Regions from separate parts of the Exiguobacterium sp. s168 genome, predicted to be linked through region 3. Evidence: riboswitches for the same ligand, from Rfam matches in the RefSeq annotation. Region 3 holds a riboswitch; each other region holds the start of a gene.
What was found. A riboswitch is a leader RNA that binds a small molecule or an ion and turns the genes downstream of it on or off. The one in region 3 is predicted to bind thiamine pyrophosphate.

Region 1: it holds a riboswitch for thiamine pyrophosphate, as region 3 does, so the genes downstream of both, thiD (bifunctional hydroxymethylpyrimidine kinase/phosphomethylpyrimidine kinase) here and KNQ15_RS15310 (thiamine phosphate synthase) in region 3, are expected to answer to the same signal.
Region 2: it holds a riboswitch for thiamine pyrophosphate, as region 3 does, so the genes downstream of both, KNQ15_RS07765 (ECF transporter S component) here and KNQ15_RS15310 (thiamine phosphate synthase) in region 3, are expected to answer to the same signal.

The regions. Positions count from the first base shown of each region.
Region 1 is NZ_JACSNE010000015.1:61,632-64,841, forward strand. Features, by position in the region: gene KNQ15_RS10150 (murein hydrolase activator EnvC family protein) at 125-1,402, shown strand; TPP riboswitch at 1,466-1,576, shown strand; gene thiD (bifunctional hydroxymethylpyrimidine kinase/phosphomethylpyrimidine kinase) at 1,691-2,494, shown strand; gene thiM (hydroxyethylthiazole kinase) at 2,475-3,210, shown strand, end outside.
Region 2 is NZ_JACSNE010000009.1:74,731-77,940, reverse strand. Features, by position in the region: gene KNQ15_RS07770 (ABC transporter ATP-binding protein) at 1-933, opposite strand, end outside; gene KNQ15_RS07765 (ECF transporter S component) at 930-1,502, opposite strand; TPP riboswitch at 1,603-1,702, opposite strand; gene KNQ15_RS07760 (50S ribosomal protein L25/general stress protein Ctc) at 1,798-2,469, opposite strand; gene KNQ15_RS07755 (GNAT family N-acetyltransferase) at 2,761-3,210, opposite strand, start outside.
Region 3 is NZ_JACSNE010000035.1:2,665-5,874, reverse strand. Features, by position in the region: gene KNQ15_RS15325 (thiazole synthase) at 1-157, opposite strand, end outside; gene thiS (sulfur carrier protein ThiS) at 160-360, opposite strand; gene KNQ15_RS15315 (FAD-dependent oxidoreductase) at 357-1,301, opposite strand; gene KNQ15_RS15310 (thiamine phosphate synthase) at 1,298-1,891, opposite strand; TPP riboswitch at 1,974-2,076, opposite strand; gene nagZ (beta-N-acetylhexosaminidase) at 2,133-3,210, opposite strand, start outside.

The sequences.
Region 1 (3,210 bases), on a different contig from region 3:
TTTTCATTTGAAATGTAAATGAAATTTTTTTGAAACGATTACGGTGCTATAATCTATTTCAGATATGAGAGAAACTTGAATACTATAATAAAATATGAAAAAACATAAGTGAGGAAAACGATATATGCTAAAAAAACTAATTTCTACCATTGTTTTAGGAGCATTACTTATAACAGGAACACAACCGATTGCAGCAGCGACAATTAAAGAAAAAAAGGCTGAGAATGCCGCTGAACAACGTAAACTTGAAAAAGCAATCAAAAAACAAGAAGCTAAAATCTCAAAAGAGCAACGTCAAATCAATCAAATTGACGCAGCAATCAATGAAAAGATTTTCCAAGTCTCCGAAAAAAATAAACAAATTGAACAGTTGAACGTTCGAATCGATGAGTTAAAGGCAGACATCGTCCGTTACGAAGAAATGTTACAGAAACAGGAAGAACTACTCGGTGATCGTTTGCGTGTTTTCCAAGAAAACGATGGAAACTCGATTAAATGGGAAGAAGTCATTTTCGGATCGAAAGATTTAGGTGATTTATTTAGCCGTGTCATGGCGGGGAAAAAAATCGCTGAGCAAGACGATAAAATGATTTCGGATTACATCGCTACGCAACAAAAATTAGCAGAAGCAAAACAAGCGCTCGTTGAGAAAAAAGCGGAGCAAATGCAGGAAAAGAAAGTATTGATTGAACAAAAGAAAGCGTTAAAGCTTCAAATGAAAGAACGTAGTGCTACGCTGAAGAAATTACGAAAAGGGAAGACGAAGTTCACGACAGAACTGTTAGACGCAAAAGAACTTCAAGCGACTCTCGAAGCGCAAGAACGTGCAATTGCGGCAGCAAAGGCAGCCGCTAAAGCAGCGGCTGAAAAAGCAGCAGCGGAGAAAGCAGCAGCTGAAAAAGCCGCTAAAGCGAATGCTCAAGCAGCAAAACAAACAGGTAAAAGTTCGGAATCAACTGGTTCCGTTGCCCCGCCCGTTGTTTCGAGTGGAGGAAAATTCGTTCGACCGTCTTCTGGTGGAGTGTCACAAGGATTCGGACCAGCAAGTGGTGCGAATGGTTACACGTTCCACAACGGTGTTGATTTCAGTGGTTCGGTCGGGTCTCCAATCGTCGCGGCAGCAGCTGGAACGGTCATCACAGCATCAGGTGGTGGACCTTACGGCAATCATGTCATGATCTCTCACTTCCTAGATGGACAAGTGTACACGACCGTCTACGCACATATGAGTTCATTATCGGTTCGTGCAGGGCAAACGGTCTCTCAAGGTCAGCAAGTCGGGACACTTGGTAGTACAGGAAATTCAACAGGACCACACTTACATTTCGAACTACATGTCGGAGGCTATCAATACAGTGCTTCTTCTCCTCTAAATGCAGTCAATCCATTGGCATATCTGTAATCAAAACGGGCTTCGGCTCGTTTTTTTTTCTTCTCTATGCTACAGTTAAGGCGAAACGAATACTTGAGCAACTAGGGGAGCTGGAGGAATCCGGCTGAGAGGAAAACCAATCTGTTTTCGACCCTATTACCTGAACTGGATAATACCAGCGTAGGAAAGTTGAGACGAACGGATACCGGAATGCGTGTATAACGCTTTCGTATAGCGTCGACTGCTTTTTTATAGCGGTCGGCGCTTTTTTGTTGGTCACGACTCCCTTACATTGCTCGATGGGAAGGTGAAAAGAACATGAAACATGTACTGACGATTGCGGGATCCGACTCCGGTGGTGGAGCTGGGATTCAAGCAGATTTAAAAACATTTTCGGCTTTAGGCGTTTATGGAATGAGCGTACTGACAGCCGTCACAGCGCAAAATACGTTGGGAGTTCAAGCGGTGGAAGAGTTATCCCCAGAAATCGTAGATGCCCAGTTAACGTCGATTTTTTCAGACATTCGTGTCGATGCGATCAAAATCGGAATGGTCTCGAATGCGCAGACGATTCGTGTCATTGCTACACATCTCCGTAAACAAACAGTCCCTATTATATTAGATCCCGTCATGGTCGCTAAAGGCGGTCATGCCCTATTGCGGACGGAAGCTGAACAAGCATTGATTTCAGAACTTTTACCACTTGCGACACTCGTCACACCGAATTTACCGGAAGCAGAGCGTTTAACAGGACGATCGGTCACCAATCTAGAGGAAATGCGACTGGCGATGCATCAATTGGCTACACAGACAGGTGCAGTATTGCTAAAAGGTGGACATCTCTCAGGAGCTGCGACGGATTTGTTGTTTGATGGGGAAGTGGAACACCGCTTCACATCGGAACGATTAGACAATCAACATACTCATGGTACTGGTTGTACCTTATCCGCAGCGATTGCAGCGCGGATGGCGCTTGGAGAAGAGTTACAAGATAGTGTACGACAGGCGAAAAACTATGTCACGGAGGCAATTCGTCATGGATTTGCTCTCGGACAAGGTATTGGACCGACACATCATTTTCATTCACTTTGGAGGGATACACATGTTTACGACCATTCTTGAACACAAACCACTCATTCACCATCTGACGAACACGGTTACGATCAACGACTGCGCAAACGTCACACTCGCTGTTGGAGCATCCCCCGTCATGGCAGAAGACATTCGTGAAGTAGAAGAGATGGTTAGACTCGCGCAAGCTCTTGTCTTAAACATTGGTACGATCGATGCAGACATGCAAGCAGCTCAACGACTCGCAGTCCGTGAAGCGGGACGTTTGAATGTCCCAATCGTTCTTGATCCCGTAGGAGCAGGAGCAACGACATTACGTACTGCTTTTTCCAAAGAACTCATTGATCTCGGGTGTACGGTCATTAAAGGAAATGCTTCTGAAATCAAGACGTTACTTGGGGAAGACGGACGAACTAAGGGAGTCGATGCTGCGGGAGATGCAATTATGGATCGAGAAAGTATTCGCGTATTCGCTCGCAAACACAAATCTGTCCTCGTCGTGACAGGTCCGAACGACTACATTACGGATGGAACGCGCGAAATGGAATTACATGTAGGAACACCGCGTCTAGGAGACATCACGGGTACGGGCTGTATGACGGCCTCCTTGATTGCGAGCTTCCTCGGTGCAGGATATACGGCATTTGAGGCGGCTGTCCACGGGACATTTGTCATGGGAAAAGCAGGGGAACAAGCAGCCTCCGCGCAAGGTCTTGGTGATTTTAAACGAGAGTTGTTCAATGCCATCAGCCTTATGACGGAGCAAG
Region 2 (3,210 bases), on a different contig from region 3:
CAACCGCCCGAGTGTCGCAAGCAATGTACTTTTCCCGGATCCATTTGCCCCAAGCAGCATCACCCATTCTCCTGTCTGCAGGGAAAATGTCGCATCGGTCAGCGGATATGGTGCTTTCGTCGATAATGCAGCGACGTGTAACAAAGAGCGACCAGCTGTAGCGACGGGGGAAGGCACATGAAGTCGCGCCGCTTGCGGTCCATCTATGGGTAACGTCTCTAACATGTACGGATACAAAGAGGGAACGGCAATGCCTTTCGATTGAAGCCTTGTATACGCCTGCGGGAACAAATCCTGCGGATCTGCCGTCGCAGTCACCGATCCGTCTTCAAGTAAGACGATCTGATCGACATACGGCAAACAGACATCGAGTTGGTGCTCGATCAAGACGATCGTTAAATCGTGTTCTTTCTGAATCCGAAAGATCAACGCCATCAGCTCGTGTTGCCCGATCGGGTCAATCTGAGCCGTTGGTTCATCGAGTAATAAGATCGTCGGCTCAAGTGCTAGGACCGCTGCGAGCGCGAGACGCTGTTTCATTCCACCGGATAGACTCGCGATCGGTGTCGAGAAGGGGAGGGGGAGACCGACGAGTGCGAGTAAGCGTTCAATTCGTTCCTCCATCTCTTCGCGTGGAATCGAGCGATTTTCTAAACTAAAAGCGATTTCGCGTCCGATCGTCTCCATGCAGAACTGTTCTTCTGGATTTTGAAACAAGATTCCGACCGAACCGGACCGGGTAACGGTACCAGTCTGTTCGACTTCAATCGTTTCCGGTGTCAGTCCGGCAAGGGCATGAAGTAATGTCGTCTTGCCACTCCCACTTCGTCCGAGTAGAAGGGTCGTCCCTTGCTCAATCGTCAGCGATACATGATTGAGCACTGATTTCATCTGACCGGGATAGCGGATGCTGAGGTCGTCGACAGTAATCATGCGATTTCTCGTTTCGCACGTCCTGCCGCAAACCCGTTCAAGACACCAGTCGCAACAAGGCGACGGACGAGAATGGCTGCAAGCAAGCCACCGAGTAATGCGCCGCTGATCAATTGTAAGCCAGTTGTCGCAAGCAACGTCGTCGTTGTGTAGTAACCGAATCCGTTCGCGATTAGACTATAAACGATGCTACCAATCGCGGCTCCGACACCCGATAACATCAAGGTCCATGTGTCATAACGACGGTAACGCGTCATCGCGAAGACGAGTTCCGCACCAAGTCCTTGGCAGACTCCGATCAGAAGAGCGGATAAACCAAAATGACTACCTGTGAACAGTTCGACGGCTGCCGCGACGACTTCCGCAATTAAAGCGGCACCTGGCTTTTGAATGATTGCTGCGACGAGCGGACTCGCAATGATCCAGATGCCAAACATCCAGTTGGCACCGACAGGACCGAAGATCGCTGAGATTGGTAACCAGAGTGTTGACCAACCAAGATAGATGACGCCGCAAGCGACGGCGAGCATCATCATGACCATGATTTCTTTCATTTTCCAGTGTTGCATTAGATACGTCCTCCTTTGAATGGGGGAGACGCCAAAAAAGACCGCCCTCCGTAAAAAAGAGAGCGGTCCTCAGAAAAACTGCGCGCAGCAGGAGTCATTGGATGTGATCGCTCCACTTTCCTACGCTAGTATGAACTAGATCAGGTTCGAAGGGTCCGAAGTGAATCGTCTCAGCCAATTGGGCTCCCCTAGTGGATATGGTAATAGGTGATACGCTGTTCACTTTAGGCAATCCAGCGCCTGTTGTCAAGACACAAAAAAACGATACGCCGCAAAGGGCGTATCGTTAAACGACTTATTTATTGTCTTCGTTCTCTTCAGCTGTTTCTTCTGAAGACGCTTCTGTTGCTTCCGCTTCGTTGTCTTCGCCAGCTTCTGCTTGTGCCTCTGCTTCCTCGATTTCTTCAAGATCCTGCTCGAGTGTCGATTCGACAACAGCTGCGACTTGAATATCGCCTTCTGTAACGATGCGGAAATCTTTTTGTTCTGGAAGATCGGCTACAGAAATCGAATCGCCGATTTCGAGGTTCGTGACGTCGACTTCGACGTTCTCTGGTAATTTATCTGGTGTAGCGGCGACTGTTACTTTAAAGAGTGTTTGTGATAGGAAGCCACCAACTTTTGCACCGGCTGCTTCGCCAACGAGTACAACGTCTGCTTCGACTTCTGTTTCTTCATCCATTTTCACGGCGATGAATTCAACGTGATCGACTGTTGGGGTGAAGACATCCATATCACGGCGATTGATCAAGACGTTAATATTTTTACCATCGAGTTTGAGTGAAATCAAGACGTTTTCACCGTTTTCTCGGACGATTTTAAGCAATTCTTTTTCTTCAAACGCGATTGGTGTACTTTCCACTTTGTAACCATACACGACGCCAAGAGCTTTTCCTTCATGACGCAATTGTTTACGGAGTGAGCGTGGACGTACCTCGCGTTTTTCGGCTGTTAAATTAACTGACATGTTCATTTCCCCCTTGAATTTGGTATAGCCCTCAAAAGGTAATGAATGTAGGAGCAGGACGAATCCTGAACAATATGAATCATGCTAAGACAATCGGTTTCAGACTCTCATGAATCTGACGATTTCCTGACTTTGCATTTCTCTCCCAGGTCATTACGCTGATATTGAGAAACATGTGTGAGTAAGTCACCAGTTTGATGCGGTGCTAATGAGTTTATACCCCTATGTTTTAAATCCATAAACCTCTTTTTTTATCTTTTTGAAGTCGAAAGACCTCCAAACCGCTTGAAATCAAGGGTTGAGAGGTCTTTCATTTTTTTCATTCTTTATGGTGATTCGTTGATTTTCACGAACTAAAACACGAACTAGACGTTCAATTTGCCGCATCGTCGTCTGGCCCATCGTCGAAATTTGTAGCCACTGATTGTAAACGAGATAGTCGCTTTCGTACTGGACGTGATACCCCTGAATGCGCAGAGCGTCGCCTAAATCAGTTGCGGACGGATGAACGATCGTCAGTATTCCCGGCGCTTGTGCTTCCTGTTGTGCGAGCAGTTGGAATCCAGTTGCGCGGACGGCTTGTTCGAGATAGGTCATCTTGATTGCTGCTTGATTAAGATCGAGGGCATCAAGCGCTGCCTGACAGGCAAGCAACAGGTTCGACGAGCCGGAAAAGGCAACCCCTTCTGCGTAGAGCCCTAAATCCAGATAACGGGGAATACAGAGAGAAGGTAGGACGCG
Region 3 (3,210 bases):
CTTGTTGTTTGTCGAAAATATCGAGCCGACGGACGGCGAATGTCAAGATTTGTGAAGCGGACGCATCGATCGCCTCCTGCTGTACCGTAGCATCCGTATATTTCCCTGTTCCGAGTAATAACCGTGATTCAAATGTCTTTTCTCCAATTTTCAGCATGTTTATCCTCCTCCTACGAAATGAACGATTTCAAATGTGTCATTGTCCCGAACGACTGTCTGACCGTACGCCATGCGATCGATGATTTGTCGATTCTGTTCGACGATGACGAGCTTTTCCCCTAAGCCGAGTTGCGTGAGCATGTCCTCAATTGTTTTAATCTGTTCAATCGTGTGGTCATTGCCGTTAATCGTAATGTTCATCGGACTTCCTCCTTTTGGATCAACCGTAATGTATTTGCCAAGACTTCCGCTGTCGCCGGTGCGAGTAATATGCCGTGTCGATGATGCCCTGTCGCGAGGAAGATCCGACGGGATGAATCGGCGACTCCGATATATGGTAAGCCGGACATCGTTTGCGGTCGTACACCGGACCAGACTTCTTCGATGACTGCGTCACGAATCGGTGGATACAGTCGTTCTGCTGCTTGAAGCAATGACGTGATTCCAGTGACACTGACACCGACCGTCTCGTCGTGCGGCAGTTCGGTCGCACCGATCAAAATCCGACCGTCTGCTTTCGGAACGAGGTAGACGGCGTCGTCAAACAGAATCGAGCGTAACGGCTGACCCGCGAGACGGACGGCGAGACATTCCCCTTTGACCCCATATGTCGCAATCGAAATGCCGGCTGTATCGAGCAAGGCTTGCGAACCCCGTCCGGCAGCGACCGTCACCGTTCGTCCGGTCCAGATTCCCGCATTCGATTCGATCCTGATGAAGTCAACGTTCTCTTCGATATGTGTGACCTCCACCTGTTCTTCGATTGGTACCCCACGCTTTCGTAAGGCATACATCAATGCAGTCGTCAGTCGTCGTGGATCGATTTGACCGACAGCCGGAAACAGATGCTCGCGTCCTTTACGTTTTAACAAAAACGGTTGTTCCCGGTATCCACAATCGATGCCTGTTTCTCGCTCGAGACGACGTGCAAGCAGCGGATACAGACGACGACTTCGCGCGGCAAGTGCATGCAATTCCTCTCTGAGCTCGATGTCCGTCGCAAGCATCCCGGCAGCCGCGCGACTCGTTCCTTGTCCACCTGCTCCGCATTCTAAGACGACGACGGATTCATTCTGACAGGCGAGACCGTAAGCAAGCGTCAAACCGATGACTCCACCGCCGATGATGATGTGATTCGTCATACCCGTACCCCCTGATAATGCTTGACGGCGGCAAGTGGATCCGCTTGACCGAGAATTCCCGATAAGACGGCGATTCCGGTTACACCGGTCGCTGCGATTTCAGGCATGCGTTCTGGTGTAATCCCGCCAATTGCAATGACTGGTTTCGTCGTGAAGGTGACGACTTGCTTCAAGGCGTCAATCCCTCGTGGTGGCACGTCCGGCTTCGACGCTGTCGGATAAATATGACCGTACAGCAGTCGGTCGGCTCCTTCCGCTTCTGCTGCCAGTGCCTCTGCTAGTGAATGGACCGATTTCCCGATGACGAGATTCGGAAAATGAAGTCGCACATCGCGGACACGCAAGGAACGGCGCGTCAGCTGCACACCGATGCCTGCGACATGGGCGACGTCGACCCGGTCATGAACCGTTAACTGTTCAGGCGAATAACCGTGCGTAAGGAGTGCTTCAATCAGATCAAGCAAGTCTGCCGCCGATAAGTTCGGTTCACGTAGATGCAGCTGATCCGTATATGGTTGAAGGGATTGAAAGGTCTTTATTTCGTCAAGCGGATTAATGGATCCCGTCGAAATCAGATGTAAACGCATCATGTTCTTCCTTTCCATACGAAAAAGGACCACTCCCGATGTTGAAGGGAGTGGTCCGAAAATGCGCTGAAGCGCTAAGGATATCTAGGGTTTCGAGCCACTTCCCTCCGCTAGTACGAACTAGATCAGGTTCAAAGGGTCCGGATACTTCCGTCTCAGTCTGCTGGGAGACTCCCCTAGTGTCTTTTCGTGTTTAATTGGCTTGCCCCATTAGTCTAGCATGAGTCGCTTTGCTTCGCTAGTCCTAGTTGAGCGCTTCCACTTGCTGAATCAGCTCCGATTTCGTCGGTCGCTGTTGCTCTTGGCTGTCGGCATACGTCTGCTTTAGCTTCAGGATGCGCATCACTTTGCCATCGAGCATCTCCGGCGTCAGCGTCTTTTCTTTGACGGCTTGCATCACTTCAGCATGAACCTTTGTGTAAGCACCTGCCTCTGAAAACATCGCCATATCAGCTCCGTTGACGAGCGACTGACGTGCCGCTTCTGCGAGACCATATCGTTTCGTGATCGCCCCCATGACGAGATCATCTGTGATGATGACACCGTTGAATCCGAGTTGCTGACGCAAGAGGTCAGTCAAGATCGGCTTTGAGAGCGAGGACGGATTCGTATCGTCATACGCGGGATAGAGAATATGGGCGACCATCACCATCTCGGCGCCCTCTTGAATCGCTTCTTGGAACGGTAACAGTTCCGTCCGCTTCAATTCTTCCTTTGATGCCGTCACTTTCGGTAGCCCGACATGGGAATCGACACTCGTATTGCCGTGACCGGGAAAATGTTTGACGACTGGAATCGTTCCCGTCTCCTGCATCCCGTGCATCAGGGCCGTACCAAGCGTCGCGACAGTATTCGGATCAGCACTTAACGCACGGTCGCCGATGATCGGATTGTTCGGATTACTGTTGACGTCAAGGACTGGTGCGAAGTCCATGTTGAAGCCATAAAAACGTGACAAATGTCCGAGCGTACGTCCGACGTCTTCCATTTTCGCATCATCTGCTCCTTGCGCCATCCGTTGACTCGTCGGTAGACGTAATCGTTGATCCGGTACCCGGCTGACGCGTCCGCCTTCTTCATCAATCCCGACGAACGCATACGGTTTTTGGTTCGTCTCTTGAATCGCACGCGTGAACGTCAAGAGTTGCTCTTCTGACGTAATGTTTCCGCCGAGCAATAAGACCCCGCCAATCGCATGAGTCTGTAATAATTTTCGGTCAGCTGCTGAAAGTTCCGTGCCGGCGACTCCGATATAGAGCAGTTGATCGACCTTTTCGGACGTCGACATCGCTTTAAGTTGCTGCTTTAATCGTGCTTGTTGT